3 regions of the Oryzomonas rubra genome follow, and region 3 is predicted to be linked to each of the others. Evidence: riboswitches for the same ligand, from Rfam matches in the RefSeq annotation. Region 3 holds a riboswitch; each other region holds the start of a gene.
The links. A riboswitch is a leader RNA that binds a small molecule or an ion and turns the genes downstream of it on or off. The one in region 3 is predicted to bind cobalamin.
Positions count from the first base shown of each region.

Region 1 (9,976 bases), on a different contig from region 3:
GTTTCAGATGTTAAGAGTGTGTGATGCTTTTTGGCATAAATTGTAACGTTAAAGGTAACAATTTTGGAAAATTCACTATGCCTTGGTGTGTCGCAACGAGCCTTCCCCTCTTCGCGGTGGCCAGTGGTCACCGGTGGAGGTAAGCTGGGAATTAAGCCTGCAGGCTTGATTCCAAATCCGAGAGAAAGGAGGAACAGCCATGTTTACCGAACGTTTCAGGATTCGCCCCGTATCGCATTGTAAAGAAGGTTGCATACGCTAGCCTGCCGCTCTCCGCGGCAGGCGCTTTCCGATCCCCCTGCCGTTCCTGCGGCAGGGGGATCTTTCGTTCGGCAACGGGCACCACGTTTCAGTTGGAGGGTGTCTCTGATGAGTGCTCTCCTCGTGACCGCTACTTCACAATCGGTCTGCCCAACTCCTTGGCCGCGTTCTCCACGGTCCCCAGATTGATGATGTCCTCATAGCCCGCCTTTTTCAGCACATCGAAGGCAAGGGCGGTTCTTCGACCGGTGCGGCAATAGAGATAGATTCTGGTCCTTTTATCCCCTGTCACCGTACCGATATCTTTCCCGATCCGCTCATGGGGGATCAGCCGCGCCCCTTCCACATGCCCCGTATTCCATTCCGCTTCGGTCCTGACGTCGATAACCACGGATTCCTTGCCGGCACCAAAGGCTGTTGCGACGTAAAACGCCAGCACGAACGCCAGGTACAGAAACATGGTTTTTGCCATTTTCATTGTACTATTCACCTCCTGAATCTGTTCTGATAGTCGTTTGCACCCTGTAAACCACTGTAGCCACAAAAGACCGAATAATTCAATAGGCTCAGGAAAACGTTAAACAGGGCTCTATCCAGACGGCAAATGGAGTATACTCTAACCATGAATGAATGTCGGTGAGGAGTTCAGCCATGACAATCGAAATGAGAAAAGCGCGGGCAAAGATACTGAAACGGATATTGAATGCCCTGACGGTAGAGATCAGTGAACTCAAGGCGCGGGGAGAATCTGACACCGAAGAGCTTGATCTCGCTCGGAACGCGATCACGAAATTCTGCGACAAGCTGTGGCCCCTGACCTTGGATACCGTCAAGATCAGGCACGCCCACTACGGCGCCAGGGGGCATCACCACCATGGGCACCCCATGATGCGCGCGGCGTGATTGGGTGGCCATGGTGACAGAAGGTGAACTGCGTCTGGTAATCTGCGGAGGCGGATCTTGAGCGTCTGGGCCGCCAAGTCGGTGAGAATAGTGCCGGTGACGCTGCTCATGGCCGAGAATTGTGCGCTGGGCTTCCCTAGGCCGATAAAACTTCCATCGGATCACCGGGCATCCGACTTTTCCTCTCCTCTCCCCGAATAGATGGCCGTCTATTCTCCATACTCCCTGAACGTATCCGCAAAATCAATGACGCACATGCCTCCAAAACCCGGATGAGGGCCGCAGGCGACCCCGGCGGTCCTGAAAACCGCGCTGAAGGTGTTCTTGCGATGCCCCCGGTCCGGTACCCCGTCGTCGATGATCAATTGCATGACCATGTTCCGGGCCTCTGTGGGGCCATAGCCGATATTCTCGGCGATCTGCCGGTTCCATTTCCCGTGCCGGTCGATCCGCTCTCGCATGCCGTGACTCTCCAAGCCGGTGTGGCCCGTGGCGCCGGAGCGTCCCTGCTCCTCCGCCAGTTCGGTCGCTGCCGCTGCCAACCCGTCCGACCAGGTAAGGGGCGGCTGGGGCTTCTGGCGGGAGAGGTACCGGATGGCCTCATCCACGGCCTTAACCCCTTCACGGGTCTGCATGCGCGTGTCGCTGCCCGGCAGCAGGAAATAGGTGCCCCGGAACCGGTTGCGGAATTCCCGCAGAAAGGTGGCATAGGTGCGCGGTGCGGTGCGGGCCAGGTTGATCTCTCCCAGGACCTGCACGGCCAGGTTGTGATCCAGGGCAGCGGCAGGTGGGGCCAGCGCCAGAAGCAGAAAGATGGCAGAACAAAGAAGTCTCATGTTTCGAAACCGCCGGTAAATATCATAGTGCTTTGGCTCAAATTATACTTCATCAAAAGAAAATAAACCCAAAAAACAAAAGATTATAGAGAACGGGTCTTCATGCCGTTGTGTCCCCTTATTCGGAAAATGTAGCAGTTATAGCTGCGTAGGCTTGGGAACAAGATGCTGATTTAATTTACATAAACGACAAAAGTTGCAGACGTCTGCAGGATGTTTTAATTACCGTGTGGCGAGCGTACTGATGGGTTTTGCTACGAGTGGCTATTTTCAGGGGAGGAGGTCCTTTTGCGGACCGCTGGCAGGGGGAATTCTGGCCGAGGGTAGCTCAGCAAACAGGGTCAACCTATTTGCTGAGATAGTCCCCCAGCAGATCCCGGCTGTGTTCGTCCTCGTGGCAGTGGGCGCACAGGTTTTCCCAGTTGCTGCCGTCGGCAGGGTTGTTGTTGTGGTTGCCGTCCTTGTGGTGGACGGTCAGCAGGTGCAGGTTGGACTGGTCGAATTCCCGGCCGCATTTGGCGCAGATCGGGCCGTGGATCTTCAAGGACTTTGTCCGGTAGTTGGCGCTGCCCTCCGTTTGCCGCCGCATGGCCTCTATGCGGGCCGCGGCTTCGGCGGCCGAGGGGAGTTTGACCGTGACCGGTCGTTTTGGGGGTGTCATGGTGAAATTCCTTTCTCAAAAAATGTTTCGGCAACGGCTGGGCAAAAAGCTCCAGATGCAAGGCGTGCGGCCCCTGAAGCATGAGGCGTGCCCCTTGGTACGCCGCAGACGGGCTTATTGCACGGCCGTTCACCCGTTCAGCAGCTTGACCGTGGCCCTGCCGTCGACATAGTAATCGATGATGTTCAGGCAACCGTAGTTCTGCTCAATGTTGAACATCCCGGCCAAGGGTGCGCCGATGGCGTTCAAGAGCACGATACGGTTGACCCCGCCGTGCCCCACCACCAGTATCTCCTGCCCCTTGTGGCGCTCCACGATCTCCCCGATGACCGGCATGACCCGCGCCTCAACATCCAGCAGGTTCTCGCCCCGGGGCACCCGGTAGTTGACCAGATCGTTCAGCCGCGCCTGCCATTCCATGGGCCAGCGCTGGGCGATCTCCTTCCAGGTCAGGCCTTCCCAGACGCCGATGTTCAGCTCCCGTAACTCCGGCCTCTTCACCGGTTCGATGCCGAACTGGCCGCAGATGATATCCGCGCCGATGGCGCAGCGCGACAGGTCGCTGGTGTAGCAGGCCGAGAGCGGTTTTCCGGCCAGGCGCTCCTTGAGAACATGGTACTGCTCCAGGCCGACATCGGTCAAGCCCACGTCGGTTTGGCCGTTGTAACGGGGCTGGTCGTGCCCTTCCACCTGGCCGTGGCGAATGAGGTAGATGCGGGTTGCCGGGGTCATGTCTGTATGGTTCCTTTCAAAGGTAGTCTGGGAGGATCAGGAAAACCTGATGGAGATGACCACCAGGGCCGCGATTTCGGCCAGTTCGCTGATGCAGCCCAGCACGTCGCCAGTCAGGCCGTCCAGCCGGCGCTGGAAGTAGCAGCGCAGCGCCACGGTCAACAGGATGACGGCGACGTAGGCGGAGAGGCCGGTAAGGGGCGGCAGGACAAATGCCGCTGCCAGGGTCAGGGCCAGGGCGGCAATCAGCCGCGCATTGCCGGTGCCCTGGATAAAGACCGCGCCCAGCCCCTCCTTGCGGGCATGGCGGGCGCCGGTCATGGCGAGGACCTGGGCGCAGCGGGCCAGGGCCGGAAAGAACAGCAGGGCCTGCATCTTGATGCCGGCCGGCACCGCCAGCAAGGCCTGCCATTTCAGGAGCAGGTCGAGGACGATGCCGACGACGCCGACTGCGCCGACCCGGGAATCCTTCATGACCTCCAGGAAGCGTTCCCTGCCGCCCCGGGCCGCGATGCCGTCGCAGACGTCGGCCAGGCCGTCCAGGTGCAGGGCTCCGGTCACGGCGGCCAGGGCGGTAACCAGCAGCGCGTCGGTCAGCGGCCGGGCCAGCCAGGGGGTGATCAGCCAGTTGAGCCCGGCCAGCAGGGCGCCGATGGTCAGCCCCACCAGGGGGAAGACCGCCGTGGAACGCCCCAGGTCCCGGGCCTCGCAATTCACCTTGAAAGGGAGTGGTATGATGGTCAGAAACTGGAAGGCGACAAGATAGGGTTTCATGGCGTTACTTCGACAGGAGAGGTGATGACCAGCTCCGCATAGCCGGTGGCGGCGTCGTGGCGGCGTGAGAAGCGCACGTCGGGCAGGATCGCTAGAACGATCTCTGCCGTTGTCAGGACGATGCAGCCGTCCAGCAGGTGCCCGCCCAGCACGCGGCCGATGCTGTCGGCAAAGGCGATGTGCAGGTGCGGGCCTTGGGGGGAGAGGGTGCCGGAGAGGGAAACGATCTCCAGCGGCCCCTCGATGATGGTGCCGCCGCCGTTGCCGGCCAGCCGCAGGGCTGCCCGGCTCAGGCAGCCCGCGCAGCTGAGCACGCAGGCTGCCGGCAGTTCCCGATCCAGGAGCAGGCGGGATAAGGAGTTGCGAATGTCATCCCCCGGCTGTAGCCGTAACGACAGCGATGTAATGGAACTGTACACGGTGTCTCTTTTCCTGCCGATGTGATCGTCAGATCTTATCCTGTTTCAGGTCATCTGCAAAGAGCTTTCCTGCGCCCCGGGAGGCACAGAAGTTGCCGCACATGGTGCAGGTGGCGCTGTCCTCGGGTATCCTGCTGGCGCGGATGGCCCGGGCGTCCTCGGGATAGAGGGCCAGCTGGAACTGCTTTTCCCAGTCCAGGTCGCGGCGGGCCTTGGACATCTCCTTGTCCCGTTCCCGCATCCTGTCCGGATATTTATTCATGTCTCCGATATAGGCGGCGATCTTGGCGGCCTTGACCCCCTGGCGAACGTCATCTTCGTTGGGCAGGGCCAGGTGCTCGGCCGGGGTGATGTAGCAGATCAGGTCGGCGCCGAAGCGGGCCGACTGGGCCGCGCCGATGGCCGAGGTGATGTGGTCGAAGCCGGGTGCCACGTCGGTGGTGATCGGCCCCAGCATGTAGTAGGGCGCACCGCCGCTCATGCGCTTTTGCAGTTTGATGTTCCCCTCGATTTCGTCCAGGGGGACATGCCCCGGTCCCTCCACCAGCATCTGGCACCCCATGTCGCGCCCCAGTTCGGCCAGTTCGCAGTTGATGACCAGTTCCTGGATCTGGGCCCGGTCGCTGGAGTCATGGATGGCCCCGGCCCTGAGGCCGTTCCCCAGGGAGAGTACGGTGTCGTATTTTTTCAGGATCGCCACCACCCGGTCGAACTGCTCGTAGAGCGGGTTTTCCCGATTGTTGGCCAGCATCCAGGCCACCATGGAGACCCCACCTTTGGAAACCAGGCCGCCGTAACGGTATCCCTGCTTTCTGAGGCGTTCGATGGTGGAGAGGTTGATGCCGCAGTGCACCGCCATGAAGGCCATGCCGTCGGCGCATTGCCGCTCGATCAGGTCGAAAAGCTCTTCGGGGTCGAGCCGGTTCGGGTCACCGTATTTGCGGGCCGCCTCGCAGAAGGCCTGATAAAGCGGTACGTTGCCCACAGGGAGGTCAACGCAGGCGATCACCTCGCGCCGTACCCGGTCCAGGTCGCCCCCTACGGAGAGTTCCATCAGGGTATCGGCCCCGCTTTCCAGGGCGGCACGCGCCTTGGCCACCTCGGCCTCGTAGTCGATGATGTCCGAGGAGGTGCCGATGGAGGCGTTGACCTTGGTGCGCAGGCCAAAGCCGATACCGGTTGCCTTGGGCTTGCGGCCGTGGTTCCAGGGGATGACGATCCGCCCCTCGGCCACCGTGTTGCGCACGAACTCCGCCGACAGCGCCTCGTCTGCCGCCACTGCCGCCATCTGGGGGGTGATGATGCCCTCGCGGGCTGCTTCTATCTGAGTTTTCATGGTGGAATGATCCCCTTGTCCGGTTATAGTTGTTCCGCTACCCCAGCCTGCTCGAAGGTGGCCATCTCTTTCAAGACCTTTACCCCAGCCTCGATCAGGCCCATGGCCAGGGCGGCGCCGGTGCCTTCTCCCAGGCGCATGTTCAGGTCCAGGATCGGCGTGGCGCCGATCCGTTCCAGCATGAAACGGTGGCCGATTTCCACCGACGCATGGGCGGCAAAGATATAGTCGCGCACATTAGGGTGCATTTCCGAGGCGATCAATGCCCCGGCGGTGGAGATAAAGCCGTCCACCACCACCGGGATGCCGTTGGCCGCGCATCCCAACACCAGGCCGGCAATGGCGGCGATCTCAAGTCCCCCCACCTTGGTCAGTACGTCCAGAGGGTCCTTTGGGTCGGGGCGGTTGAGGGCCAGCCCCTGTTCGATGACGCGGATCTTGTTCGCCAGGGCGGCGTCGTTGATGCCGGTGCCCCGGTGGGTCAGGTCCTTGACCGAAATGCCGGAGATGGCGGCGATGATGGCCGAGGAGGGGGTCGTATTGCCGATGCCCAATTCCCCTGTTCCCGCCATGGCCACCCCTTCCGCCTTGCACTGGTCGGCCTGGTCGATGCCGACCTTCAGGGCCGCCAGAGCCTGGTCGCGGGTCATGGCCGGTCCCTTGGCGAAGTTTTTGGTGCCGCGGGCCACCTTGCGGTCGATCAGGCCAAGGGCCCCGTTGAAGTCATAGTCCATCCCCACATCCACCAGCCGTACCTCGACCCCGGCATGGCGGGCCAGCACGTTGACTCCGGCGCCGCCGGCCAGCATGTTGAAGGCCATCTGGGGCGTGACCTCTTTCGGGAAGGCCGAAACCCCCTCGTCGGTCACGCCATGGTCGCCGGCAAAGGTGAAGATGACCTTCTTGGTGGTGTCGGGATTCATGGTGCCGCTGATGGCGGCGACACGGCGCCCGAATTCCTCCAGTCTGCCCAGGGAGCCCAGGGGTTTGGTCTTGTTGTCCAGCTTGGCCTGAGCCTGTTGCAGCAGTTCGGCGTTGACCGGCTTGATGCGTTCCAGCGTGGTCTCTACGATATTCATTGGTAATCTCCTTTTCGTGAGTTTTCTTCTCTAAATGTCTGATTTATTTCAACTTGATCGGTATTCCACTGATGGCCACATACACCTCGTCCGCCATGGCCGCCAGGAGTTGGTTGGTTTGGCCGGCGATGTCGCGGAAACGGCGCGCCAGGCGGTTTTCCGGCACGATCCCTTGGCCCACCTCGTTGGACACCACAATGACCGGGGTCCGCATCTCACGCAGGGTGGCCGTCAGGCGGCGCACATCCTCCATGATGCACGCCTCGGCGTCTTCGTCCCGCTCTTCGTAGTGAAAGAGCAGGTTGGAGAGCCACAGGGTTATGCAGTCCACTAAAACCGCCTTGCCGGTGCCGTCGCAACGGGCCAAGGCATGGGACAGATGCAGAGGCTCCTCAATGGTCTGCCAGGCATCGCCCCGGCGCTGACGGTGTCTTTTGACCCGTTCCGTCATCTCGTCGTCCAGTGCCTGGGCCGTTGCCAGATAGCAGAGCGGCGCGCCGAATTGTTGGGCCAGTTCCTCGGCGAAACGGCTCTTGCCGCTTCGCGCCCCGCCGGTAATGAAGATAGTTTTTGCCATGCGTTCCTCCAACAAAAAAGCCCCTGCCACAGTTAACACGTGGGCAGGGGCTCGAAAATACCTGGATGAATATGCTATCCGGCTCCGGCCCCTCGTTCCACGGAGGTCCCAAAAGCATCGGCATGGCAGGTTTCCTGGCTTGAGGATCATTCCTCTGCCGCGCCTTCCCAGGTTTCCCCAGTGGCGTTCTGCGGCATCGGTCCCCCCTTACAGTTGCGGGACAGCGAGGGAGTTGCACCCTCTTCCCTTTTAACCGCGCTGATCAAGAGCGCGGCACCAGACCGGTTGATAAACAGTTGCGGATTTTGTACCAGACGGCACACCAATTGTCAAAACGGAAAGTGACGGGCGGCATGCCGTCGTTACGCGTATTCCGGTAGTTGCCCGTATTTGCTGGCATATTTAATTCGCGTGGACCAGACGGTTGCCATAAAATTGAAAACGGAAAACTTGTCCCGATCGGGCGGGCGGATCGGATGATGAACCCGTTTCGGCAAATATAACGGTCTGTTGGGAAAAAAATTATCACACCCCTTGATTTTTACCCCCCTGTTGATTATATTCCCCTACGTTAGCACTCGGTCGTTGCGAGTGCTAATCTTGTCTATGATTTTACACCACCAACGGTAATAGAAAGGAGAAGGACACATGAGTTTGAGACCACTTCAGGACCGCATCCTCGTCAAGAGGGTAGAAGAAGAAACCAGGACGGCTGGGGGGCTCTTCATCCCTGAAACCGCTAAGGAAAAACCGCAGCGTGGCGAGATCGTGGCTGCCGGCAACGGCAAGAAGACCGAAGACGGCAAGGTTTTGCCGCTGGACGTGAAGGTAGGGGACAAAGTCCTGTTCGGCAAATATTCGGGCACCGAGATCAAGGTGGACGGTGAAGAGTTTTTGATTATGCGGGAAGAAGACATCCTGGCCATCGTAGAATAGAGCGACTTCGCCGAAGGTCCATCTGCGGCGTTGCGTTCGTCGCGGGACACTCAACGTACCTCCGGTACGCCTCGCGCCCCGCTCCTCGCGCGCCTTGCATCTGGAGCCTTTTGCTGTGCCGCAATAAGATCACACCATAAAAATTTCATACATGGAGGAATAAAACATGGCTGCAAAGATTATCAAGTTCGACCAGGACGGTCGTAACGCCATTCTGAAGGGTGTCAACACCCTGGCAGACGCCGTTAAGGTTACTCTCGGCCCCAAGGGTCGTAACGTCGTTATCGACAAATCCTTCGGCGCGCCGCTGATCACCAAGGACGGCGTGACGGTTGCCAAGGAAATCGAACTGGAAGACAAATTCGAAAACATGGGCGCCCAGTTGGTGAAGGAAGTCGCTTCCAAGACCTCCGATGTCGCCGGTGACGGCACCACCACCGCCACGGTTCTGGCCCAGGCCATCTACCGTCAGGGCTCCAAGCTGGTCGCTGCCGGCCACAACCCGATGGAAATCAAGCGCGGCATCGACAAGGCCGTGGAAACCATCGTGGATGAGCTGAAAAAGATCTCCAAACCGATCAAGGACCACAAGGAGATCGCCCAGGTCGGCACCATCTCCGCCAACAACGACAAGACCATCGGCGACATCATTGCCGAGGCCATGGAGAAGGTCGGCAAGGAAGGCGTCATCACCGTCGAGGAAGCCAAGGCCATGGAAACCAGCCTGGAGACCGTGGAAGGGATGCAGTTCGACCGCGGTTATCTCTCCCCCTACTTCGTTACCGATCCGGAGCGCATGGAAGCAACCCTTGAGAACGCCGTGATCCTGATCCACGACAAGAAGATCTCCAACATGAAGGACCTGCTCCCGGTTCTTGAGCAGACCGCCAAAACCGGCCGCCCGCTGCTGATCATCGCCGAGGACATCGAAGGCGAAGCGCTGGCTACCCTGGTGGTCAACAAGCTGCGCGGCGTGCTGAACGTCGCTGCCGTCAAGGCTCCCGGTTTCGGCGACCGCCGCAAGGCCATGCTGGAAGACCTGGCCATCCTGACCGGCGGCCAGGTGATCTCCGAAGAGGTCGGTTTCAGACTCGACCAGACCACCATCGAGATGCTGGGCCGCGCCAAGCGCATCACCATCGATAAGGACAACACCACCATCATCGATGGCGACGGCAAGGAAGAGGCCATCCAGGGTCGCGTCAAGATGATCCGCGCCCAGATCGAGGAAACCACCAGCGATTACGACCGCGAGAAGCTTCAGGAACGTCTGGCCAAGTTGGTGGGCGGCGTTGCCGTCATCAAGGTCGGTGCCGCTACGGAAGTCGAGATGAAAGAGAAAAAGGCCCGCGTGGAAGACGCACTGCACGCTACCCGCGCAGCCGTTGACGAGGGCATCGTCCCTGGCGGCGGCGTGGCTTACATCCGCGCTCTCAAGGTGCTGGACGGCCTCGAGCTGACA
Region 1 covers NZ_SRSD01000003.1:255,403-265,378, reverse strand. The annotation lists gene ET418_RS06315 (Rrf2 family transcriptional regulator) at 1-24, shown strand, start outside; gene ET418_RS06310 (rhodanese-like domain-containing protein) at 392-739, opposite strand; gene ET418_RS06305 (hypothetical protein) at 913-1,164, shown strand; gene ET418_RS06300 (CAP domain-containing protein) at 1,374-2,000, opposite strand; gene ET418_RS06295 (YajD family HNH nuclease) at 2,347-2,661, opposite strand; gene cobC (alpha-ribazole phosphatase) at 2,791-3,393, opposite strand; gene cobS (adenosylcobinamide-GDP ribazoletransferase) at 3,430-4,167, opposite strand; gene ET418_RS06280 (PPC domain-containing DNA-binding protein) at 4,164-4,586, opposite strand; gene thiC (phosphomethylpyrimidine synthase ThiC) at 4,615-5,922, opposite strand; gene cobT (nicotinate-nucleotide--dimethylbenzimidazole phosphoribosyltransferase) at 5,946-7,001, opposite strand; gene cobU (bifunctional adenosylcobinamide kinase/adenosylcobinamide-phosphate guanylyltransferase) at 7,045-7,578, opposite strand; cobalamin riboswitch at 7,686-7,874, opposite strand; gene groES (co-chaperone GroES) at 8,227-8,514, shown strand; gene groL (chaperonin GroEL) at 8,681-9,976, shown strand, end outside.
Region 1: linked by a shared signal. The riboswitch ahead of cobU (bifunctional adenosylcobinamide kinase/adenosylcobinamide-phosphate guanylyltransferase) and the one ahead of ET418_RS03610 (TonB-dependent receptor plug domain-containing protein) in region 3 are both predicted to bind cobalamin.

Region 2 (9,976 bases), on a different contig from region 3:
TTTTTTGCCATGCAACAACGGCATCTCTCATGTCCTCCGATTCTTATTGGTGCGGTGAATAGTACAATAAAACGGTTGCTTAGGCAAGGGGAGGGGAGGCGGGTGCGTCATCGGGCCGGAGTTGGTCCGGTGCCGTGGTGTCCGAAACATGCGAAGCGGTTTCAACTACGGCAGGCCGGCCAGCCTGTTGGAGCGTTGTCAGCCGGGTTTCCACCTCTGACAGCCGTTTTTCGATGCGTTCCATCACTTCCAGTGTGCGGTCCTGTTTCCCCTTGATGGCGAACACCACGAACGGCATGATGAGCCAGATAACCGCCAAAAAGAAGCCGATAATGCTCATCATTACCATGAAACCGCCAAATATTTCCATGTGTTCTCCGATACTGCGTAATAACTGATCATCTATACCACAGCGCACGGGAAATGTTAAGGTGTTTCCGTCCGCAAACTAAGGAAAAAAGTACCGGAGAACGCTGTCCGATCGTTGTTGCCGCCGCCAGTGAGGCTATTTTTGTGATCGGGAGCAAAAAGCGATGAAAAATTGCCGTGAAATGTGGTAAGTTAAAACGATTTGATATCAGAAAAGGTGAACGCGTGACGCTTATTCCCATAACCTCCCCCCGATTCATTGATGCGGAATCGCTGGCTTCCCTGCCGGCCTGGAACGAAATTTTTGGTAACGACAACCCCCTGGCGCTGGAGATCGGCTGCGGTACGGGGCATTTTGTGGCCCAGATGGCCCCGTTGCATCCCGACTGGAATTTCATAGCCGTGGATTACTACAACAAGGGGTGCCTGAAGACCTCCAAGCGGGTCGATAAGGCGGGGCTGGACAACGTGCGGGTTATCCGTGCCGAGGCCCGCTCCTTCATGGAACGTTGCATCCCCCATTGCTCCTTGCGGATGGTGGTCATCAACTGCCCCGATCCGTGGCCCAAAAAGCGTCACCGCAAGCGGCGGCTGGTCAATACGGAGTTCGTCGGCTATCTGTCGGAATTCATGCTGCCCGGCGGAGATTTCCACTTTGCCACGGACTTCGATGACTATGGCGAGGATGTGGCCCGCTTCATGCCGGACATGCCCGGGTTCGCCAACGTCCTTGCCCCCGATCCCTATCGGCATGCCCTGGAGGGGTATCCGCTTTCCAAGTACATGCTCAAATTCATGGATGCCGGTAAACAGATTTACTTTGTCCACTACCGCAAGGCTTCATAGCAGGGCGTTGAAAACGGGGGTACAGCCATGGAGGAATCCAGGACGGACAGGGAGATCAGTTTTTTCAGGCCGCGCGGAACCGCCATGCGTGGCGAGGTCTGGGTCATCTGGCTGGTTCTGGCCGGTTGGTTTGCCGCCATCGTCGGTATCCAGGCATGTGTCTACCTGCTGGAAATCAACTATTCAGAGCTTTTGCTCGAAGAGATGACCTTTTTCAACCTGCCGATCCATTTCTGGCTGACCGGCCAGGTGTTGCCCCTCTGGTTCATCATTCTCTGCGTACTCTTCAACATCTGGATGGACCGCCATGCGGCCCGCCGCCTGGACGGCGCTCTGCGCTTCCGGGTCCGTTCCGGCCGGGAGGATGAGTAAATGACCGAATCCGCGGTGCAGCTTCTGCCCCTGGCCATCGTGGTCGGCATGTTTGCCCTGTTCATCGTCTCGGGACTGCGCACCAGCAGCAGGCAGGCCTCCGAGTACGGTGTCGCCGGCGGGTACACCGGGCGGATCGGCATCGGTGCCGCCATTGCCAGCAACTGGATGAGCGCAGCCAGCTTTCTGGGGCTGGCCGGCATGTTCTACCTCAAGGGGTACTACGCCATGGCCTTCGTGGTCGGCTGGACCGGCGGCTATGTCCTGCTGCTGGTGCTCATGGCCACCCAGATCCGGCGCTTCGGCAAGTACACCGCCCCGGACTTCGTCGGCTTCCGCTATGAATCCGCGGCGGCGCGCACCCTGGCGGCGATCATCTCCATCGGTATCACCGTCATCTACGGTGTCGCCCAGTTCCGCGGCATCGCCCTGATCGTCTCGTGGCTGTTCGGCATCGCCTATACCCCGGCGGTGGTCGTCGGCGCCGCGCTGGTGGTGGGGTTCGTGGTCGTATCCGGCGCCCTCGGGGTGGCGCGGAATCAGAAACTGCACTACTTCGTACTGATCACCGCCTTCATCCTGCCGCTGATGCTCATGGCCCGCAAGCTGGGGTATTTCTGGATCCTCCCCCAGTTCGGCTACGGCGCTGCCATCAGGGACCTGCAGCAGCAATTCGGCTTCGCCTGGTCGGAGCCGTTTGCCACGGTGACCCCCTTTCGCTGGCTGGCGCTCTGTTTTACCCTCATGTTCGGCACGGCCGGCCTGCCCCACGTCCTCTCCCGCTTCTACATGGTCCCCTCCATCCGGGATGCCCGCTGGGGGGTGGTGTGGGGGCTGTTCTTCATTGCCCTGATCTACTGGTCGGCCCCGGCCTACGGCGTCCTGGCCCGGTTGTTCGAGGCCCGCGGCGGCATCGTGCTGAACAGCTCCGACCCGATGGTGGCGGATATGGCGGTGCTTTCCGCCGCCCGTTACAGCGGCCTGCCCCTGTGGTGTATCGGATTGTTGGCCGCCGGCGGGATGAGCGCCGCCTTTTCCACGGTGGCGGGCATGCTTCTGACCGGTTCGGCCTCGTTTTCCTACGATATCTATCCCCGCCTGATCAGGCCGAACGCCAGCGAGACGGACAAGGTCGTTGCCGCAAAAGGTTTTTTTCTGCTCCTGGCGGTGATCGTCATGACGCTGGCCCTCAGGCCGTGGGGCATGATCGCCGAGATCGCGGCCCTGGCCTTCGCCCTGGCCGGCAATACCATCTTCCCGGCCTTCCTGCTGGGGATCTGGTGGGGGAGGGCCAACGCCCCCGGGGTCATCAGCGGCATGCTGGCCGGGGTGGTGATTACCTTTGCCCCGTTCCTGGCGGGCATCCTGCCGTTTCTCGCGTCATTGCCGCCCGCCACGTCGTCGGCCTTCATCGGCGCGCCGCTGGTCATTCTGGTCATGGTGGCAGTTTCGCTCCTGACCCCGCCGCCGGGCGACGGGATCAAGCTGTTTCTTACCCGCAACGTACATGACACTGCGGAGGAGTGATGGCGGTTCTGGCCACGGCAAAGGGGAGCGATATCACCACCTGGCGGGCTGCCGGGGAGTTTGGCGCCGCCTTCCGTCAGGCGCTCCTGAAGCAGAGCGCCCCCTGTCGCTCCGAGGAGGCGGAGGGGCTGTTCGGCGAAACCTGCCGGGAGCTTGAGGCGCTTGCCGGCGAAAACGACGAGCGGATGGCACGACTCGATCGGATCGTCGTCGAGACGACGGCAAGCGTTGACCCGGTTCGCCTCGGGGAACTGTGTGCAGCCTTCTATGCGGAACTCTACGACCACTTCGGCCGCTACGGTTCCTGCGTGGCCTTTTACCATCTCAGCACGCTCTTTTTGCACGCGTTGAGCGGTTCCCTGCACCGCTACACCCTGATCCAACTCGGGGAGTCCGGCAAAGAACTGCATGACACGACGCTCGTGGCAATGGGAACGGCCGGCCGCCGGGAGTTTTCCCCCTTCTGCCCGCTGCAGTTGGCGCTGGTCCTTGGGCGGGACGACAGCGGCGACCTGGAAGCGGGCTCCCGGTATGCCCGTATTCTCCAAGAGGGTTTTGCGGCCTGCGGCCTGCAAGTCGATGGCGACGTCGCCCCGGTACATCCTCCGTGGCGCGGCAGCCTGCCGGAGTGGAGCCAGCGCCTGGAGCAAGGCTTGGCGCGGGGGAAGCAGAAGGAATTGGTCGAACTGCTCAGGTTGGCCGATCATGAAGTCCTTTTTTCCGCCGAGGGGGGGGGGGGCGAGTTCCGGGAGTTTGTGCTGTCGCACCTGCAACAGGACCGCCGGGCCATGGGTGATCTTGTGACCCGCTTGCTGGGGCTGTCCAACGGCATAGGGATGATGGGGGGGTGGCGTCTGGAGAAGAGCGGACCGCAGCGCGGGCTGTTCAGGCTGTTCGAGCATGCCCTGCTGCCGCTCTCGGCCGCGGTCGCCGCCCTGGCCCTGATCCACCGGGTCGATGCCCCCGATATCCCCCAGCGTATCCGGGTGCTGCTCGGGCGCCAGGCATTGGATGTGGATACCGCCGAACGTTTGCTGCAGTCCTGGCATATCCTGAACGAACTGCGCCTGATGCGGGAACGTGAATTTTTCCCGGCCAGGAACAATGGGGCGGCTCTCTACCTGGACGTCACGAACCTGGACGAAGATACCCTCGGTATGTTCAGGGATGCGCTGGATACCGTCGGGACGGTCCAGCGTCTGGTGAGTGTCGTCTATAACGGGACGGAAGAGTAGCCGCCGTGCAGATCACGCTCTCCACAGGCAGCCTCTTCACGTTCCCCTTGCCGCGGATCTTGGACCTTGCGGCGGCCGCCGGTTTTGACGGGGTCGAGTTGATCATCAACCAGGACTTCCAGAAGATCAACCCGGTCAGGCTGATCAGGTCGCTGCAGCAGATCACGGTGATCCACTCCATCCATGCGCCCTTCATGCCCCTGGATGGCTGGGGCGGCCCGGCGGATTCCCTGCGGCGGAGCGTGGCCCTGGCCGCGGAATGCGGTATCCCGCTGGTGAATTTTCATCCGCCGTCGTGGATGAGCTTTGAGATTGGCTACTGGCGCTGGCTCTACAGCGTGATCGATTTTCAGAAGGACGTGGGGCTGGATGGCCTGGTGACCGTCACCTTGGAGAACATGCCCTGGGTGGGCAGGATGAAGATCAATCCCCATATCCTGTCCAGCACCCAGCGGATGATCGAGTTCATCCGTGACCACAACCTGTTCATGACCTTCGACTGTACCCACATGGGATCGGGCAAGGCCAATTTTATCAACGACTTTTACCAATTTTACGAATCAGGGCGCATCAGGAATATCCATTTTTCCGATTACGGGCAGGGGCGGGAGCATCTTTTACCGGGGCACGGCATGCTGCCGCTGACTCGCTTCCTGAACCACTTGCGAAACACCGATTATCAGAGTACGGTAACGCTGGAACTTGATCCGTCCGAATTCCCCAAAGCGGAGCATATCATCCTGGAAAGCCTGAAAGAAATCCTGATGTACCTGCGCGCCGAAACCGGCAAGCAAGACGATGCAGTATTGAATTACGACCGGGGCTTCCAGGCCGTTCCCCTGCCCGAGGCGGGGTAGCCGCCGCCCGACGGCGGCATATCCGATTTTTTATCTTTTTTTCCGAGTGACCACCCTGCATGTCTGACAAATATATCGAAAAAACCTTTATCTATCTCCTGGTAATCTCCGTGGCGCTGCATGTCGGCATGTTTGCCCTGATGTACTATCTGCCCCACGAACAAAAGCCGCCTCCCAAGGAGCCGGTGTTCATCGACATACAGCAGATCCCGGAGCTGAAGCCCCAACAGCCCACGCAGCAGGAGACAAAGCGCTTCTCCGAGCAACGGCAGCGTGTCCCCCGTGAGACGGCCCCCCGCGGGAACGCCCCCCGGGACAGCTTCGGGCCGGCGCCTCAGCCGGCCGCAAAGCCCCAGCCCCAGGAGGCCGGGAGGAGCGCGCACCGGCAGGCCCCCGTAGGCAAACAGTCCCAGACGTTGCCCCCAAGACGCCAGGAATCCCCCCTGGCGCCCGGCTCGTCGGTTTCCAGCCTGCTCAGGCCAAAGTCCCAGAGTAGCGCGCCGCAGATTTCCCCGCACCAACTCTTCCCGAGTGCGCAGCGTCTGGCCAAGCTTGAAGAGGGGTATCGCCGCAAATTCGAGAACGACGTAGCCGAGGGGGACACCCGCTTTCTCAACAGCGACGACATCCAGTTCGGTTCGTTCCTGCGCCACTTCGAAACCGCCGTGTACGGCGTCTGGCGCTACCCCCAGGAAGCGGCCATGAAGGGGATCGAGGGGGTCACGCCGGTGCGGATCACCTTCAATCGGCGCGGAGAGATCGCCAAGGTGGAACTGCTGGAAAGCTCCGGCGCACGGATACTGGATGACGAGGTTCTGCGCACCCTGCGCTCCATCGGTCCGGTGGGGTCGTTCCCCCGGGGTTATGACAAGGAAGAGTTTCATTTGATCGCATTTTTCCAGTACGGCGGCGCAAGACGGTCGTTGCGGTGACACGGCGCGCCTTTCTCATCGCCGCTCCCCAGAGCGGTTCCGGCAAGACCACCGTGGCGCTGGCCGTCATGGCCGCCTTCAAACGGCGCGGGATGACGGTTGCGCCCTTCAAGTGCGGCCCTGATTTCATCGATCCCGGCTACCATCGCCTGGCCACCGGTCGCCCCTCCGTCAACCTAGACGGCTGGATGTGCCCGGAGGAGTTCGTGGCCGGTACCTTCCGCCTGCATGGGAAGGGGGCCGACGTGGCGGTCATCGAAGGTGCAATGGGGCTGTTCGACGGCATAGGCCACGCATCCATGGAGGGGAGCAGCGCCCAGGTGGCCGCCATTTGCGGCGTGCCGGTGGTGCTGGTGGTCAACGCCCGTGGCATGGCGGCCAGCGCGGCGGCCCTGGTCAAAGGGTTTGCCGGGTACGACGAACGCGTCAGGATTGCGGGCGTAATTTTCAACAATGTGGGGAGCGAGTCCCACGGCGAGCTGCTGCGCCAATCCCTGGCAGCGGCACTGCCGGAGTTGACGGTCTTCGGCTGTATCCCCCGGGACGAATCCCTGGGGATACCGTCGCGGCACCTGGGGTTGGTCACGGCCGAGGACAACCCGCTGTCGCCCGACTACCTGGAGCGCCTGGCCGCTCTGGCGGAGAACCGTCTGGACCTGGGGGGGCTGGCAGACATTCAGGTCCTCCCCGGCCCCCCTTTTCTAAAGGCGGGGACTTCGCGGGATGCCTCCACGGGGGAGATTCCGCCCGTCCGTATCGCCGTGGCCCGGGACGCGGCCTTCTGCTTCGTGTACGAGGACAACCTGCGCCTGTTGCGGGAGGCGGGCACCGAGATCGTCCCGTTTTCGCCCCTGGCGGATGTGCACCTGCCGGCCGATATCAACGGCATCTACCTGCCGGGGGGGTACCCGGAGCTGTATGCCGAGCGCCTGGCCGCCAACGGCGCCATGAAGGCCGCCGTGCGGGACGCCGTCGAGGCGGGCATGCCGGTGTATGCCGAGTGCGGCGGCTTCATCTACCTGACCCGCGGCATGGAGGCCGGGGAGGGGCAACCGGCGGCCGATTTCGTCGGCGTCTTCCCGGTGCGGGCGCGCATGTTGCCGAAACGCAAGGCGCTCGGGTATCGCCAGGTCGAATGTGCGGCGCATTCCGGTGCCATAGCCGCCGGGGGGAGCGCCCGCGGCCACGAGTTCCACTATTCGGAGGTCGGGACGATGCCCGATCGCATTGAACGGTGTTACCGGGTGTCCCGACAGGGGAGGGAGTTTGGCCGGGAAGGGTATCGCTACAAAAACTGCCTGGCGTCCTACATCCACCTGCATTTCGGCAGCAACGGGGCAATCGCGCCTACCTTTGCAGATGCCTGCCGAAAGTTTGAGGTATCCCCGAATTCGTGACGCCTTCATGGCTCCTCTCCCTCGGCATGATGCCTCATGGGCGGCGATGGACCCCGGCGTGGCGCTCGATCCATTGTTCAGACTGGATTCGGGTTGTCTTTTGCCTGTTGCCGTGCTACAAAATCGAAACTGCTTCCGGTCCAAGGGAAGCCGGTGCGAATCCGGCGCTGCCCCGCAACTGTAAGGGGGGACTGTCACCGCAGGAGGCCACTGTCCGTAAAGGATGGGAAGGCGCGGTGACGGGACGATCCCCGAGTCAGGAGACCTGGCTGGAAGCCGCATAAACACTCCGACCGTGGGGAAGGGAGCGTACCATGAAACATCCTGCGTTACTGTTGTTGTCCGTTTGCCTGCCTGTCGTTCTTCTGCCGTCCTCTTCATTTGCCATGCACATCTCCGAGGGGATTCTGCCCTTTTCCTGGGCAGCGGTCTGGTTTGCCGCGTCGGCGCCCTTTTTGGCCCTGGGGTTGCGCAGCCTGACGCGCCGTTCGGCCCACGACCTGTCCAGCAAGCCGCTGGTGGGGATGGTGGCGGCCGTGGTGTTCGTCATCTCCTGCATGCCGGTGCCGGTGCCGACCGCCGGGACCTGCTCCCACCCCTGCGGTACGGGGTTGGCCGCGATCCTGCTCGGCCCTGCCATGGGAGTTGTGGTGGCTGCGGTCGCCCTCTTGATCCAGGCGCTCTTTCTCTCCCATGGCGGCCTCTCCACCTGGGGCGCCAATCTCTTTGCCATGGGGGTTGTCGGTTCCTTTACCGGGTTTATCGTGTTTCGAGGCGTGCGCGCCTGCGGCGCCGGACCGGTTGCGGCCGCCTTCGTGGCCGGACTCCTGGCCGATTGGGCCACCTACGCCACGACCGCCATGATCCTGGCGGCCGGTATCCGGGGGACGAGCCCGTTCTGGCCCCTGGCCGGCAAGATCGCCCTGGCGTTCGTCCCCACCCAGTTGCCCCTGGGGATCATCGAAGGGGTCATCACCGCCGGCATGGTCTCACTGCTGCGCAAAAAACGCCCGGACCTGCTCGCCCGCACCGCTTTGGCGGGAGTCGACGGAGGGAAACGATGAAACGCCGCATCATCATGATAAGCGTGTTGTTGTGGTCAGTGGCAACGGTTTCCCCGGCTGTGGAACAGTGGCAGGGGATCGATGAAACCGTTGTTCAGAAGATCGCCAGGGAACATGGCCGCGAGGCCAGAAAGCCGCTGATCGATACCGGCGAGGGGGATATACAGTTGTTCGTGTTCCTGCTGGCGGGGGCGGTGGGCGGTTTTGCGGCCGGGTATTGCTGGCGCGCCCTTTTGGACGGCAGGAAGAAGGATGACAGGACTAAGGAGTGACCTGTCCCAGAAACTCCAGGCTCTTCAACCGGCGTCCGGCATGGGTGGCGATGGCCCGGTCCAGAAGCGCCCCCCCTTCCGTCAGGAGGTCGGGCGGAAAGACGACCTTGCCGAAGGTGCCGGTTGTCATGCAGGCGCCCAGGGCTTTGAGGGCTGAGGGATGCAGCGGCCTGCCGGTCGGGGCGCAGGCCCGGCACACCGGTTCGCCGTTCTCCTGCAAAAGTACGCCGGCAGTGCCAAAGGGCGTGTCGCAGCGGGGACAACTCTCCAGCGAGGGGCGATAGCCCAGGATGTTCAACAGATTGATTTCAAAGAAACGGCGGTCGCTATCATCGGCCGCCGTTTCCGTTTCCAGGCGATCCAGGTAGGCGGCCAGCAAACGGTAGAGTCGCGGCAGGGGGTGTCCTTCGGGGGTCATGGCCTCCACCACCTCGCAGGCATAGAGCGCATGGGCAATGGCGGGCAGGTCGCCACGGATGCGGGGGTAGATGGTGACGATCTCGGCCTGTTGCAGCCCTGCCAGTCCCTCCCTGACCCGGACCTGGGCCTCGATGCGGGCAAAGGCCTCCAGCGCCGCGCCGAAACGCTTGCGGCTCGTGCGCGCACCGCGGGCAAAGGCCTTGATGCGGCCATGCTCCAGGGAGAACAGCGACGCGATCCGGTCGCTATCGCCGTAATCGAGCGTCGAGAGGACTATGGCCTGAAGTTTTTCGGCATGCATGGGCGGCCCATTGATCTGTTGAAATGTGGGATGGATTTATTTATTCTAGGCCAAGACACAAGGCAAGAAAAAAGTTCACGTACCCCTTTCTCACGAGGAGGCAGTATGGTCCGTTTCTCTCCATTGGTTTCCGTAGTCGCCCTGGGCCTGTTCGCCATGACCGCCTGTGCCCCCGTCGGCAGGCAGGTGATGGGCGACCCCCAGGATCCTTATCCGCTCACGGCGCCGCCCCGTGTCGGCCAGATCGTTCACCTGCCGACCGGCACCCTGGTCAGCCCGGCCCAGATGCTGGCCGTGGCCACGGACGCGCGCATCGTCTATGTCGGCGAGACTCATGACAACCCCGCCTCCCACCGCCTGGAACTACAGGTCCTCCAAGCTCTC
Region 2 covers NZ_SRSD01000003.1:282,611-292,586, reverse strand. The annotation lists gene ET418_RS06470 (enoyl-ACP reductase FabI) at 1-24, opposite strand, end outside; gene ET418_RS18425 (hypothetical protein) at 80-370, opposite strand; gene trmB (tRNA (guanosine(46)-N7)-methyltransferase TrmB) at 595-1,215, shown strand; gene ET418_RS06455 (DUF4212 domain-containing protein) at 1,243-1,587, shown strand; gene ET418_RS06450 (sodium:solute symporter family transporter) at 1,588-3,114, shown strand; gene ET418_RS06445 (putative nucleotidyltransferase substrate binding domain-containing protein) at 3,114-4,349, shown strand; gene ET418_RS06440 (sugar phosphate isomerase/epimerase family protein) at 4,355-5,206, shown strand; gene ET418_RS06435 (energy transducer TonB) at 5,266-6,138, shown strand; gene ET418_RS06430 (cobyrinic acid a,c-diamide synthase CobB) at 6,135-7,535, shown strand; cobalamin riboswitch at 7,655-7,823, shown strand; partial or broken gene ET418_RS06425 (energy-coupling factor ABC transporter permease) at 7,850-8,871, shown strand; gene recO (DNA repair protein RecO) at 8,861-9,592, opposite strand; gene ET418_RS06410 (ChaN family lipoprotein) at 9,698-9,976, shown strand, end outside.
Region 2: linked by a shared signal. The riboswitch ahead of ET418_RS06425 (energy-coupling factor ABC transporter permease) and the one ahead of ET418_RS03610 (TonB-dependent receptor plug domain-containing protein) in region 3 are both predicted to bind cobalamin.

Region 3 (9,976 bases):
TGTGGCTACCTGCGCCGGGGGTACGGCTACCTTACCTACGGCTGGTTCTTTTACGCCCACCTCACCATCCCGGTTATCGTGTACCTCAGGATGAAGATCGGGTGCGGTTGGCAACTCGTCCCCCTGGCCATCCTTTGCGCCATTGCCGGGCAGATGGCCGGCGGCGCCCTCAGGAGCCGGCATGGCGCCGCTGGCCTCACTCCCCTTCGTGCAGGACAAACCGCACCGGCACCAGGACCTGGGACGATACGCCCCTGCCGTTTTTCACCGCCGGCGCAAAGGACGATTTCCTGATGGCGGCGCTCGCCGCTTCGGCAAAACCGAAACCGTTTGCCTCGACGGTATCGATCCCCTGCAACCGCCCCTGGGCATCCAGCGACAGCCGCACGACGACCCGCCCCTCTTTCCCCAGCCTACGGGCAATGAGCGGGTAGAGCGGCGCTTCCCGATGGATGAAGCGCGGCGCACCCGCATCCCCCAACGCCATGACCCGCCCCGGCGCCGGCTCTTGCCCGGTCGGCCCGGTCGGCGCACCTCCCGGCCTCTCCCCCGGTGGGCGGGCGGGCAGCGGGCCGGGCGGCATGCCGGCGGATACGACGCGGGCAGGGGCCGAACCCGGAAGCGGCGGCACCGGAGGGGCGGCCGCCAGGGGGGCTTGTGCCACAGCACTCCGATCGGAGGGGATAAGAGCGGACCTGACGACCGGGGGCCGCGGTTGCCGCCGGTCCGTTTCCGGGCCGGGCCGTTGCAGAGCGTTACCGGTATGCGCGGGCTTCGGAGCGCCCGTCCTCGGCAACCGGGAGCCGGGCGGCTCGACGGCAAAGACCTCGACGGCGCGCACCGCGGTAGGCGTCCCGGGTGGCACCCGGGACGCCAGGACCCCCAGGCCGAGATGGAGGAGGAGCGACCCGATCAGGCAGGTGCCGAGCCCTTTGGCCGTCACCTCGTCCTCACCGGGGTTGCCGCTCAAGGGCCAGGCCCACGGCACGGTGCGCCGCCGTGTAGCTGTCGGCGGCATCGTCCAGGTCGAAGGCGTCCCGCACCATCTCATCCGTGAGGACGCTGCCGGGATCGCCTTCGGCGACCACCCGCCCGCGCTTGAGCAGGAGGAGCCGGTCCAGCAGGGCTCCCATGCCGATATCGTGCAGCGACAGGCATACGGACACGCCTTTATCCCGGGCAATGTCCTTCAGGAGCCGGTACAGGTCGAACTGGTACCTGATGTCCAGGCTCGCCAACGGCTCGTCCAGGAGCAGCACCCGCGCCCCCTGGACCAGGGTCATGGCGATATAGGCCCGTCGTTGCTCCCCGCCGCTCAGTTCGGCCAGGTGCGCCGCCGCCTTATCCTCCAGGCCCGTGAGATGGAGCGCTTCCCCCACGGTGAGCGCCGCCTCCCCGCCGCGGGGATACGCCCCCATCCCCACGAGTTCGGCCACCCGAAACGGGACCTGGGTATCCAGTGTCTGCGGGAGGTAGGCCACGAGCTGCGCCCGTTCGTTCCCGCCATAGGAGCGGATCGCCCGCCTGCCCACCAGTACCTCCCCCTGTTGCGGGGGGAGAAGCCCCGCCGCAAGCTTGAGGATCGTCGACTTCCCCGCGCCGTTGGGCCCCATGAGGCCGACCAGTTCCCCACCGGCCAAGGAAAAGGACAGCTGCTCCATGAATCCTTGCGGGTTGTAGGAAAACGAGACGTTGGCGAATTCGAGCGTGGTCATGGCGGCATCCTCCGGCATCAGCGGCTCCTCCTCCGTCCCAGGAGGAAGATGAAATAGGGGGAGCCGATGAGCGCGGCGATTACCCCGGCGGGAAGTTCCAGCGGCGCGGCGACGGTCCTGCCCACGGCGTCGGCAACGCAGAGCAGGGTTCCCCCGGCGACCACCGAGAGCGGCAGCACCACGGCGGCGTCCGAGCCCACATGGCGGCGAACCACATGGGGGACCACGAGCCCGATGAAGCCGACAACGCCCCCCATGGCGACCGACGCTGCGGTCATGAGCGACGCGGCAATGAAGAGGACGAGCCGTTCCCGCGCCGGGTTGAAGCCCAGACTGTAGGCGATATCGTCCCCCAGGGTCAGGGCGTTCAGCCCCTTGCGCCGTGCCACGGCGAGGGCCAACCCGGCAAGGATGAAGAGGAGCCCCACGGGGAGCAGCCCCCAATCCACCAGGGAGAGATCGCCGGACATCCAGAGGATGGCCCGCCTGAGGCCGTCGTCCACGGAAACGGTCATGACCAGCATGAGCAGGGCGGAGAGGAAGAAGCCGACGCCCACGCCGGCCAGGAGGAGCCGGTCGGGCTGCAACCCTTTCCAGCCGCGCCCCAGGATAACGACGGCGACACCCGTTGCGATGGCCCCCAGAAACGCCAGCAGGGGAACACTGAGCGCGAGCAGGGAGAGGCCGAACATGAGCCCGAACGAGGCGGCCAGGGATGCGCCGCTGGAAATGCCCAGGATGTACGGGTCGGCCAGGGGGTTGCGGAAGATCCCCTGGAGGATGGCTCCCGACGCCCCAAGGGCGCCTCCCATGAGCAGGGCGGCGGCGGTCCGGGGGAGCCTGATGGCGAGGAGCGTCCGGCACGTTTCCCGGTCCATGGTAAAGGGGTTCAACAGTCGCGGGCCGCTGGCTATCGAGATAATGATGACGCACAACGCGGCGACGCACAGTGCCGTTGCCACGAGAGCGGTGCCGTTAGCACGCTTCACGGCATCCTCCCGCAGCGGGCCAGCTCCGCCAGGCCCGCCGGTATCCTCGGCCCGGGGCGATACAGGGCGTCGTCCATGAAGCAGACCCGCCCCTTCTGCACCGCTTCGAGCATGCCGATGCTCTTCAGGAATCCCTTGGAAAGCGCCCGCATGTCGTCGTGCCCCTTGCCGATCAGGATCACATCGGGCCTTCGCTCGATGACCGCCTCCAGGGAGAAGCGGGGATAGGCGGCCTTGGCGTCGGCGGCGATATTGTTCAAGCCGCTCATCTTCATGGCATCGTCCAGGATCGTACCGGGCCCGGCCACGATAAGGGGGCTGGGCCAGATGACGAAGATCGCCTTTCTGCCCCCCCTGCCCGCGCCCGCTTGCGGTGGCTTCCCCCGGTGCGACGCCGCGACGTCCCGGATTGCCGTCTCCAGTTGTTCCGCAAGGCGGTTGGCGGCGGGAGAGGCCCCCAAAGCCCGGCCCATCTCCCGGATGCCGCCGGGCAGTTCGGTCAGGCGCCGGGACGTGAAGACATAGGTTCGGATACCGAGCCGGGCCAGCCGTTCGGCCACGGCCTTCGGGTTCCCGTCGCTGGTCATGACCACCAGATCCGGCTTCAGGGCGACGATCGCCTCGATGGACGGGTTCGCCATGCCGCCGATCTTCGCCTTGCTCCGGGCCGCGGCGGGGCGGTCGCACACCGTGGTCACCCCCACGATCCGCTCCCCCAGCCCCAGGGAGAACATGATCTCGGTCATGGCCGGGGCGAGGGAGACGATCCGCTGCGGGGGCCGAGGAGTGCAATACGCGGCCCCATGCCATCCGCAGAGGATGAGCAGGCAGAGAACCCACCGCGTTACGCCGCGCAGTTTCCGCGCCACTAAAACGCAACCTTGACACCGCCAAAGGCGGAGATTCCGGGAGTACCATAGCCACCGGCCTCCTCGTACGATTTGTCGAAGAGATTGTCGATTCGTGCAAAGAGCGAAAGGTTTTTGTGCAGGAGATACGAGCCCTTCAGATTGACAAGGGCATAGGGGGACAGGTCCCGATTCAGCGTCGCATCGTACCGCTTGGCAACATACCGGTATTCACCGATCACCGTCAGCTTTGCCAGGGTATATTCAACGGATGACGTGAATTTGTTCCGTGGGCGGAGCGTAAGAGAGGCTCCGGTGTCCTTGTTGACCGCGTTGAGGTAGGTGTAACCGGCATTCAATTTCAGATCGGCGAGAGGAAGGGCGGTTGCCGTGACCTCCACCCCCTCGGTCAGAGCGTTTCCGATATTGACGGCGGTGAAGGTATTCGGGTCCGACTGGATGAGGTCATGGTAGCGCTGCCAGAACCAGGTCGCGCCGATCACCAGCTTCTTGTCGAGCAGGTCCTTTTCGACACCAACGTCGTAACCGATGCTTCTTTCCGGTTTCAGATCGGGGTTGCCGTAGTTCGGATAGTAAAGCTCATTCAGCGATGGTGCCCGAAATCCGCTGCCGAGATTTGCCTTGAATCTCATCTCCAGCGGCTTGAGGTTATAGAGCACGCCGGCCCGGTAGGTGACGGCATCGCCAAAGGCCGAATGATCGTCATAGCGCAGCCCGGCGTTGAGAATCAGGGCATCGTCGAGCAGGCCGAGTTTGGCGTTGAGGTAACCGGCCCTGTTGTCAATCGACTCGTCGAATGCCCCCTCATTATTGGCCGATTCGTAGCGGTAGGCAAATCCCCCGGTTATGGTCAACGGGTGCAGATCAAGCGTGTGTTGCCAGTCCAGGAGTTCGGTGGTCGCGTTGATCCGGTAATTATTGTAGGCGGTGACAGGGTCCGTGGCGTTCAGGTTATCGCGGAGATATGAGAGCGTCAGACTCTGTTCGTACTTCTCCCAGGGGAAAATCCTCCCGGTGGCGGCCACGAGATAGTTCTCGTGCTTTTGGCTATAGTTCCGGGTGTCCACCGGCCCGGCTCCGAAGGCGTAATTGTCGAGCTGCGTCTTGTCCGCCCCGTAGCGCAGGTTGAGTTCGATGGAGGCGTTGTCGGCCGGGTTGGCGCCGAGCCGAGCCGATACCGACTTGTTCGTGGTGCCGTTCGGCACCGAGCCGTTTTTGGCTGTGGGGATACCGTCGGTGTCGAAGTAGGTGGCGGACAGCCGGTAACTCGTCTTGTCTGTGCCACCGGAAACCGAACCAGCCGTCCTGACGGTGGAAAACGAGCCCCCCTCGACGCTCAGGCCGGCCTTCGGTTTGCCTTCCCCCTTTTTGGTGATGATGTTGACCACGCCGGCCATGGCCTCCGAGCCGTAGAGGGTGCTCTGGGGGCCTTTGATGATCTCGATGCGCTCGATATCGGTGGTCAGCAACGTGGACAGGTCCGCGGAACCGGTGGTGGGGCTGTTGAACTTGATGCCGTCGACCAGCACCAGCACCTGATTGCTGCCGCCGCCACGCATGAGCAGGGTTGCGTTCGTACCGGGGCCGCCGTTTTGCACGACCTGCACATCTGGCTGGAGCCTCAAGAGGTCAACGACAAAAGGGACGCCCCGTTTCTCCAGATCGGCCCGGGTAATGACGGTCATATCCTGCGGGACGCGCTCCACGGACTCTTCCCAGCGGGAAGCGGTTGCCACGATCTCCGGCAGGACGGCATCAGGCGGTTCGGCAAAGGCCGGGGTAGACAACAACAGTACGCACAACAGGTTTACAACGTTCTTCTTCATGACATTCCTCCCTCGAAATTACGAATGGAGCGGTCTTCCGGCTCAGGGCCACCTACTCGCCCGCCTTCCCAGGATTGCTCCCAGTGGCTGTTTCGCGCTGAGCGCGACGGGGTTTCGTTCCCATTACGGCTGCGGGGCAGCGGGGGAATGGCTCCATCGGGAGCGGCACCCCTCTTCCTCACATCCATTCGGTGATAACTCTAATTAATGCGCGAAATCCTTTTTGAAATCGTTCTGCTTAGGGTGCGCCGTTTTCGGGGAACCGGACGATCAGGGTCTTTTCCCATAACCGGTCCCGCGCCCTCGCCAGCCAGAGGCCATAAATCTTCATCAAACAGGGAAAAGGCATAAAAAAAAGTCCGCATGTGCCGAAGCATCAAGCGGACTTTTCGTATTCAAAGTCTGGTAATGGATTCACTCTTCCCTTACCACGGGGAATTTTCGAGTGCTGAGATCAGGGCAGGTCTTCTGGCTCGCGATTCATCCTCCGGGCGCCTTCCCGGTCTTTCGACCAGTGACGTAATGCCCTTCGTCATCGCTTACAGCGGCGGGTCCGCGGGGGAATGGCTCTTCGAGCTGCACCCCTCTTCCCTATCAAGCCCTTGCGGGCACCGTGATCCGGTATTCGGTTTTTGTTTTTATCGGCTATATTTAGCGCAGCATCAATATCACAGCACTATATGATGTGTCAACGGCCATTATTGAAACTATTCTGGTGGAGACACGGACGTCAGAGCCATGCCTGGCGCGAGGAGCCGTGAAGGCGCCACGGCTTCAGGACTCCTCCCCGCCGAACTCCACCAGGTGGGCGCGGAAACGCAACGGCACGAGTTGCTGCTGGAGCCGGGGATTGTGGCGCTCCGGTATGGCCATACGCTGGAAGTAGCTGCGCCAGAGGCGGCTGCACACCTCCTCGTCGGCGGTGTAGCCGGGCGGGCTGGTCAATTCCACCTCCCTGACCAAGCGCCACGTCTCCCGGTTGAACACCGCCGCCTGCGAGCGGCGCAGGTCGTGGATCATCCAGTCGCGGTCGTTGAGCCGTTCCGTGAAGAAGGGGGCGATGAAGGCGAGGATGTCGACCGCCGGCTCGATCCGGGCGTAAAGGAACGAAGTGCCCTTCTCCCCATCTCCCTCACCCCACGAATCCCCCACGGGCCACGTCACCTCACGGAAACGCACGAACCCGGTGAACTTGTGGGCCTCGTGGGAGACCGCGCGGGCCAGCCGGTTCACCGTGCAGACCGGCTCCTGGGCCAGCATGTGCTCCAGACGTTTCCCCTGTTTCAACCCCACCAGCACATAGCGCCACAGCAGCTCCTCCACCCCGGCGGCTTCGCTGTGAAAGGCGTAGCGCAGGGTGGCAAAGGCATCTCGCGACACCGCCGTGACGAACCGCTCCCGGAAGCGGAGCGCCGTTTCACGCTCCGTGGCCACATCACGGGGGACGCCCGCGAACAGTCCCGCCCCGCTCTCGGCCCCCGGCCGCAGGAACTCCGCCTCCCCGCCCCCGGATTCGAGGCACAGAGCCAAGGCGCAGAGGAACCCCTCCAGGGTCCCGTCGTAGCGGTAGCACACCATCACAGCTCCCCCGTCAGGGCCGAGGCGTCAGGGGTCGCCGGAAACAGTTCCAGTTGATCCAACCGGGCCGGACGCCGCTCCGGCGCCAGGAGCCGCGCCACCAGGGTGGCCCCGTCCAGGCGGATTCCCCCCAGGTAACGGCCGCCGGCGGTCAGAAAATAGCGCGCCCGCTTGAGCACCACCCCGAGCCGTTTCAACTCCGCCTCCCCCAGCCGGGCATGGCGGCGGGCCGCGACGATGCGCTGGGCCGAGCGCACGCCGATGCCCGGCACCCGGAGCAGCACCTCGTACTCGACGCTGTTCACCTCCACCGGGAACAGGTCCAGGTGGCGCACGGCCCAGTCGCTCTTGGGATCGAAACGCATGTCCAGGTTGGGACGGTCCTCGTCCAGCAGCTCGTGGGCGGCGAATCCGTAGAAGCGCAGCAGCCAGTCGGCCTGGTACAGGCGGTGCTCCCGCAGCAGGGGGGGCGTGGGGAGCGCCGGCAGGCGACGGTCGCTGGAGCCGGGCACAAAGGCCGAGTAGTAGACCCGCCGCATATCCAGGCGGCGGTAGAGCCCCTCCGCCAGGGTGACGATCTCCCGGTCGCTCTCGGGGGTGGCCCCCACGATCAACTGGGTGCTCTGTCCGGCCGGGGCGAACTGGGGCGCCTTGCGGGATTTCTTGCGCTCTTCGCGGGCCGAGGCGATGAGGCCGCTCACCTGGCGCATGGGGGCGATCACCGATTCCCGCGGCTTGTCCGGCGCCAGAAGCGCCAGGCTCTGGCGGGTGGGGAGCTCGATATTGACGCTGACCCGGTCGGCGTAGCGACCCGCCTCGGCCACCAGCAGCGGGTCGGCCCCCGGCACGATCTTGAGGTGGACATAGCCGTTGAAACGCTCCTCGTCGCGCAGTTTGCGCACCACGGCGATCAACTGCTCCATGGTGTGATCGGCGGAACGGGTGACGCCGGTGCTGAGGAACAGCCCCTCGATGTAGTTGCGGCGGTAGAAATCCATGGTCAGCCGCACTACCTCCGCCGGGGTGAAGGCGGCCCGGGGGATGTCGTTGCTGCGGCGGTTGACGCAGTAGGCGCAGTCGTAGATGCAGGCGTTGGTGAGCAGAATCTTGAGGAGGGAGATGCAGCGGCCGTCGGCGGTCCAGGTGTGGCAGATCCCGGCAACGGCGGTGCTCCCCACCCCGCCGGGCGTGCCCCTGCGGTTGCTGCCGCTGGAGGAGCAGGAGACATCGTACTTGGCGCTGTCGGCCAGTATTTCCAGGCGTTGTTCGAAAGTCCGGTTGTTCATGGGGGCCCCGCATTCGTGGTGCGGAGAAGTATAGTAAATAAATACGACAAAATATGTCCTACCGTTCGATGTTTTCCTGAAAGACCACCCGCATGCTGTTCAGCTCCAGGGCCGCCAGGTATCCCATGTCGGGCCGCCGCGCGGTGACGCAGCCGTTGTCCAGCATGATCTTGTCCGACTTCAGGGAGGCTTCCAGTTGGTGGCGCGAGACCATGGTATGGCCGCAGATGAGCCGCCTGCCGCCGATGCGTTGCCGATCCACCACGTCGGAACGGGTCCAGAGCATGGCCTCGGTATCGTCAAAGGGGTCGAAGGGGGGCGGCGGGTCGAAGTTGAGCCCGGCATGGACGATGACGAACGCATCCAGCAGGATATAGGGGGGGAGGGAGTTGAGGTACTCCAGGTAGCGGTGGGGAATGTCCCCCGGGCCGTCGGCCTGGAAACTGGCCAGGGTGGTCAGGCCGCCGTTGGCGGTCCACATATCCATGGCCGGCCGGCCGTAGGGGGCGCGCAGGCACATTTCCTCGTGGTTCCCCTGCACCGAGGCCACATTGTAACCGGCGGCGGTCAGCTCGAAGATAAAGTCCAGCACCCCCTTGCTGTCCGGTCCCCGGTCGATCAGGTCCCCCAGCAGGTAGAGGGTGTCGCTGGGGGTAAGGCGGACCCCCCTGGTGACCAGCTCCCGCAAGGTGCGGGCGCAGCCGTGCACGTCGCCGATGACGAAAACGCGGCGGCTCATGGCGTCACGCTCCCGCCGGTGATCAGGCAAATCTGCAGGTCCATCACATTGGTCCCGGTCGGCCCGCATCTCAGCAGTGCGCCGCAGGCATCCAGCAGCGGGTAGGCGTCGTTGTCCGCAAGGCTGGCCACGGGGTCCAGACCCGCCCGCCGGGCCAGGGGGACGGTTTCCCCATCCACGATAGCCCCGGCCGCGTCGGTCGGCCCGTCGATGCCGTCCGTACCGGCGGACAGGAGGGTGATGCCCGGCGTAGCCGCGACCTCCAGGGCAAAGGCCAGGGCCAACTCCTGGTTGCGCCCTCCCCTGCCCGTTCCCCGCACCGTGACCGTGGTCTCGCCGCCGCTCACCAGGCAGCCCCGCTGCCCCGCCGACAGGTTCGCCCGGCAGCGTAGCGCCTCATGGGCCAGTCGCCTGCCCGCCTCCCGCGCCTCACCGGCCACGATCTCTTCCGAAATGTTCACCTCCAACCCCAGGGCCTGGGCAGTCCCGGCGGCAGCGGAGAGGGCGTCCCGGTTGCGCGCCGCGACAATGCTCTCCACCGTTGCGAAGAGAGGGTCGTCCGGCTTGGGGGTCTCGGCCACCATCCCCGCGTTCCCCTGTTCCAGGCGTTGACGGACGGCAGGGGGCACCCTGTCCGTGAGGCCGAAGCGCCCCAGCACCCCCAGGGCATCGCCAAAGGTGGTCGGATCGGCCACGGCCGGGCCGGAGGCGATCACGTCCAACCGGTCCCCCGGCACGTCCGAGATCATGAGGGCCATAACCCGCGCCGGAAAGGCCAGGCGGGCCAACTGCCCCCCCTTGACGGCGGAGAGGTGCTTGCGCACGCAGTTCAACTCAAAGATATCGGCCCCTGCCGCCATGAGGAGGTGGGCCGTGACCCGCTTCTCCTCCAGGGTGATCCCCTCGGCCGGTGCCGCCAGCAGGGCCGAACCGCCGCCGGAGATCAAAAGGAGCAGCAGGTCGCGCTCGCCGCA
Region 3 covers NZ_SRSD01000002.1:149,357-159,332, forward strand. The annotation lists gene ET418_RS18070 (hypothetical protein) at 1-294, shown strand, start outside; gene ET418_RS03590 (energy transducer TonB) at 197-988, opposite strand; gene ET418_RS03595 (ABC transporter ATP-binding protein) at 951-1,733, opposite strand; gene ET418_RS03600 (FecCD family ABC transporter permease) at 1,733-2,704, opposite strand; gene ET418_RS03605 (ABC transporter substrate-binding protein) at 2,701-3,573, opposite strand; gene ET418_RS03610 (TonB-dependent receptor plug domain-containing protein) at 3,573-5,399, opposite strand; cobalamin riboswitch at 5,411-5,617, opposite strand; cobalamin riboswitch at 5,841-6,030, opposite strand; gene ET418_RS03615 (TIGR03915 family putative DNA repair protein) at 6,174-6,977, opposite strand; gene ET418_RS03620 (putative DNA modification/repair radical SAM protein) at 6,977-8,263, opposite strand; gene ET418_RS03625 (metallophosphoesterase family protein) at 8,322-9,002, opposite strand; gene ET418_RS03630 (glycerate kinase type-2 family protein) at 8,999-9,976, opposite strand, start outside.